2 regions of the Segniliparus rotundus DSM 44985 genome follow, and region 2 is predicted to be linked to the other one. Evidence: predicted binding sites of a transcription regulator. Region 2 holds the regulator's gene; the other holds the start of a gene.

Region 1 (2,394 bases), 160 kb from region 2:
ATATACCTCACGGTCTCGGGTCGTGCCGAATCTTGCCCAAGGACACGCCGCCCGCTCGCAGCGCGTCCAGGCAGGCGTCGATCATCATCGGCGGGCCGCTGAGCAGGACGACTTCGGAGCGCTTGGCGAACTCGACCGCCGTTCGGGCGAGGGCCGCCCAAGGCGTTGGGTCGATCACGGGCAACACGTTGAACCATTCGTTGTCTCGCGCGAGGTCGCGCAAATTCGGCAAGTCGTAGCATTCGGCGCGCGAGCGCGCCCCGGCAAGCAGCGTCATCCGAGGATTCTCGCTGCGCAGAGCGAGAGCGAGGGCAATAGCGCGGCACGGGGCGAGCCCCGTGTCGCCAGCCACCATGAGCACCGACTGGTCGGCTGGGATTGCATCCAAACCCGCCGCGAGGCTGCCGTAGCTCTCGCCGAACAGCCAACGGTCGCCGGGCTGTGTGTTTTTCAGGACGGCGCCGCTCACCATGCCGCCGGGAACGGCCCTGATGTGGAATTCAAGCTCGCCCTCGTCGTTCGGCGGGAGCGCGGGGGAGTAGTACCGCCATTGGCCAGGGCGCTGCGGCACCTGGACTGCGAGATACTGGCTGACGGCGAAAGGCTGCGGGCGCATTGCCGCGCGGAGCCGGACGACAACCGTGGGGCCCGGATGGTCGATTCGTTCCACGACCTGCGCCTCCCAGGTCTGGGGCCCGTCGCGCCGGTTCGACTCCTGTTCCATCACCGCGCAGACCAGGGCGGCGGCCTGCGCGCAGAACTCGTTGTCGCGCGTGCTGCGCGCGGCGTCGGCGAGGGCTTTGGCGAGCGCGGTCTTGGCGGCGCGGTAATGCTCCTCGCCCAGCTGGTATTTGCGATGGTCGCGGCCGAGCTGGCCGAGCAGGTCGATGAGCGCCGGAGGGTCAGAGCCGTCGGCGAAACCTTGAAGGATGTGCTTGGTCATCGTGACGAACGCGGCGTGGTGCCCGCCGAGGCCCGAAGGGAATCGCTCGGCCAGCTCGGGCGCGCACCGGAACAGCTCGACATGGAATGACCGCACGAATACGACGGGGTCGGCGGCCACGGCTTCGAGCAATCGGGCCGCCGCGCCTTGGTCGGTTCCGCCTTCCGCTGCGCTGGGCACGGAACTATCTTAGACTTGAGTGGAATAGACTCAACTATTGTGGTGTTGCACAGAGCAACGTTGGACACAACAACGCGCGCCGACCCCAACGCGCGGCGATTGCACCGAGGAGGACAGACGACAGATGGATTTCCAACCGACCACGAAGGCGCAGGCGGCCCTCTCGTCCGCGATGCAGGCGGCCACCGCCGCAGGACGGCCCGAGGTGCGCCCGGAAGACGTGCTGCTGGCCCTGCTGGAACAAACGGACGGCATCGCGGCTCCGCTGCTGCGCGCGAGCGGAGCCGACCCCCGAACCGTGACCGAGCAGGCGCGGGCGGCGGTCGCCGCGTTGCCGACAGTGCACGGCGGCGCGTCGGCCCCTCGGCTGTCGCGCGAACTCGCCCAAGCCCTGGAAACCGCCGCGAAGCTCGCCGCTGAGCTGCGAGACGAATACGTCTCCACCGAGCATCTGATCGTGGGGCTCGCGACAGGGGACTCGGCTGCCGCGAAAATCCTCGCCGAACACGGAGCCGCGCCCGCCGCCCTGCGCGAGGCCTTCACCGAGGTGCGTGGCAACGCTCGGGTCACCACCCCCGACCCGGAGAGCTCGTACAAGGCTTTGGAGAAGTACTCCACCGATCTCACCGCGCTCGCGCGCTCGGGCAAGCTGGACCCCGTCATCGGCCGGGACACGGAGATCCGCCGGGTCGTCCAAGTCCTCTCGCGGCGGACGAAGAACAATCCGGTGCTCATCGGCGAGCCCGGAGTGGGCAAGACCGCCATTGTGGAAGGCCTCGCCCAGCGGATCGTCGCGGGCGACGTTCCCGAGAGCCTGCGCGGCAAAACACTCGTCTCCCTCGACCTCGGCTCGATGCTCGCCGGAGCGAAGTACCGGGGCGAGTTCGAAGAACGGCTCAAGGCAGTGCTTGAGGAGATCAAAGGCTCCGAAGGGCAGGTCATCACATTCGTGGACGAGCTGCACACCATCGTCGGCACGGGCGCGAGCGGCGAATCCGCGATGGACGCCGGCAACATGATCAAACCCTTGCTCGCCAGGGGCGAGCTGCGCTTGGTCGGCGCGACCACATTGGACGAGTACCGCCAATACATCGAGAAAGACGCCGCGCTCGAGCGCCGGTTCCAACAGGTCCTCGTCGGCGAGCCGTCCGTCGAAGACACCGTCGGCATCCTGCGCGGCCTCAAGGAGCGCTACGAGGTGCACCACGGCGTTCGCATCACCGACTCCGCGCTCGTCGCCGCCGCGACCCTCTCCGACCGATACATCACCT
Region 2 (2,394 bases):
CCGCCCAGGTGTAGCCGCCCCAGAGCAGATCCTTTGCTAACAGAAAGCGCGAGGAAAAAGGGGCATCGACCCCGAGCCGAAGCGCTTCGGCCTACGGCGCCGGGCGCGCCGTGATGGAGAACTGCGCGTTGTAGGGTTTGCCGGGGCGGGCGAATTGCAGCTGATCGCCGCTGCGCAGCGCATTGGTCGGCGCTGTCATCGGCTCGAAGCAGACCACCTCTTCGCCTGCGGGAGCGAATATCTGGGCGCACGGGTAGCCTTCGTCGAGACTGACTTCGAGACGGCGCCGGCCAGCGGAAACGGCGAACACTGCGCCTGCGGCTATTGTGTCGTAGCCGTCGTCGAACACCCGATCCCCCAGCACGGCGGTTTCTCCCGGCTCATTGGCCCCCTCGCCGGTCGGAATGCCGCAACCGTCGAGCACGAGGCGGCGCCGCGGAGGGAGTTCGACCTCCCAACGCTCGCGCGGAGCATCGGGGATGCACAGGTAGGGGTGGAAGCCGAACGACACCGGCACGGGTTTGGCCGAGGTCGCCGCCAGGGTCGTGCGCAGCGTGAGCCGCCGCCCGGCGAGCGAGACGGCGAGGGTCAGCCGGTGCGGGAACGGGAAACTGGCGAGCAGCTCCGGGCAGGCGCCGAAATCGAAAACCACCACCAGCTCGTCGGCCGCGACGGACTCGACTCGCCAATCCGGCCGCGCGGCAAGAAGGCCATGCATGGGCAGGCCGTTGTTGTCGTGATGCACGCCGACCGCGTCCGGGGCGAGCGCCACGGTCTCGCCTGCGACGGCGTAGTCGCTCGCGCTCAAACGGTTCGCCCACGGGTGCAGCAGCGGGATGCCCATTGTTTTCCCCGAGGACCGATACGCGTCCAGTCCTCTGCGTTGCCCGAGCAGTTCGACTCCGTTATCGGCCAAGGACACCCCGATCATGCCCGCGGTTGGAACAAAAGCAGCGGTCAGTTGGGACTCGCGGTCAGACAGAACGCAGGCCTGCAGTTGTTGCGACATGGTTCTGGATCATGCCACGCCGAACACGAGAGCGCCTTGGGGCTCGGAAACTAGCCTTTGCGGGGCTTCCAGACGACCAAGGCGGTCGACTTGGGGAAGGGCACAAGTTCACGGCCACGGGGCACGGTGCGCGCGGCCTCTGCCGCGTCGACGAGGCGACGGCGCAGTTCGATCACTTCTTGGGTGAGCTCCATGATGCGTTTGATTCCGGCGAGGTTGACGCCTTCTTCCTGGGAAAGCCGCTGCACCTCGCGCAAGAGCTCGACATCGTGCAGCGAATAACGTCTGCCGCCGCCGGGAGCGCGACCAGGGCTCACAAGTCCCATGCGGTCGTATGCGCGCAAAGTTTGCGCGTGCATGCCGGAGAGCTGCGCGGCCACCGAAATCACGAGGACCTTTGCGTGCGGGTCTTGCCCGCGCTCGTTCGTGTTGTCATTCGTGTTCATCGCGAACCTGCCCAATTCGCTCGAGGGTCAAAGCCGCTCGCCTCCTCTGAGGCGGCATATTTGCGCAACGATTCGAGAGCGGCTTCGTCCAACTTGACTGGCACGCAGACCTGCAAGGTGACGAGGAGGTCTCCCGCGCCGCCGCCGCGCTTGGCCACGCCTTTGCCGCGAACACGCAACGTGCGGCCATCGGCGGTCCCCGCAGGAACGCGGACCCCGACCTTGCCGTCGAGGGTCGGCACCGTGACGGTCGAGCCGAGCGCCAGCTCAGTGAAACGCATCGGCACCGTCAACCGCAGATCGTCGCCGTCGCGAGTGAACACGGCGTCGGGCTCCACATGCACAGTGACGTACAGGTCGCCGGGACCGCCGCCGCGAATGCCGGGCTCGCCTTGCTCGGCGAGCCGGATACGCTGGCCGTCGTGCACCCCGGGGGGGACTCGCATGGTGATCGTCCGAGAACGCGTCGTCAGGCCAGTGCCCTGGCAGTCCGGGCACGGATCGTCAATGATCTGCCCAGCGCCCCTGCAGTGCGAGCACGGCTCGGTGAAACCGAAGGAGCCTTCTTGGCGTGTCACCAAGCCCGATCCATCGCACAAGGAGCATTTGCGCGGGACAGAGCCCTTGCGCGCTCCCGAGCCCCGGCAGGAGTCGCAGGTCACCTGGCTTGTGATCCGCAAGGGAATGGTGACCCCCCTTGCCGCCTCACGGAATCCGAGAGTCGTCTCAGTCTCGAGATCTTTGCCCCGCCGGGCTCGGCTGCCCGGACGGCTCGCGCCGCCACGAGCAGAACGTCCGTCGCGGAAGGCCCCCCCGAAGATGTCTGAGAACGACGTGCTGGAGCCGCCTTCGAAAAGGTCGGAGAAATCTCGAACGCCGAAGTCCCGGGCGCCTGCCGAGGCCCCGCCGCCGAAACCAGAGAACCCCCGGCCGCCGGCA

What was found. Region 2 encodes HspR, which represses chaperone genes until heat shock. Its sites were predicted from a motif close to ANNTGAGTNNNNNNNACTCANNT; they were not measured.
Region 1: a site for HspR is predicted at 1,137-1,159, ahead of clpB (ATP-dependent chaperone ClpB). Genes of this name have one in related genera too.

Annotation. Positions count from the first base shown of each region.
Region 1 covers NC_014168.1:1,595,299-1,597,692, forward strand. The annotation lists gene SROT_RS08050 (FAD-binding oxidoreductase) at 8-1,123, opposite strand; gene clpB (ATP-dependent chaperone ClpB) at 1,248-2,394, shown strand, end outside.
Region 2 covers NC_014168.1:1,437,524-1,439,917, reverse strand. The annotation lists gene SROT_RS07225 (hypothetical protein) at 1-14, shown strand, start outside; gene SROT_RS07220 (aldose 1-epimerase) at 92-997, opposite strand; gene SROT_RS07215 (heat shock protein transcriptional repressor HspR) at 1,060-1,455, opposite strand; gene dnaJ (molecular chaperone DnaJ) at 1,452-2,394, opposite strand, start outside.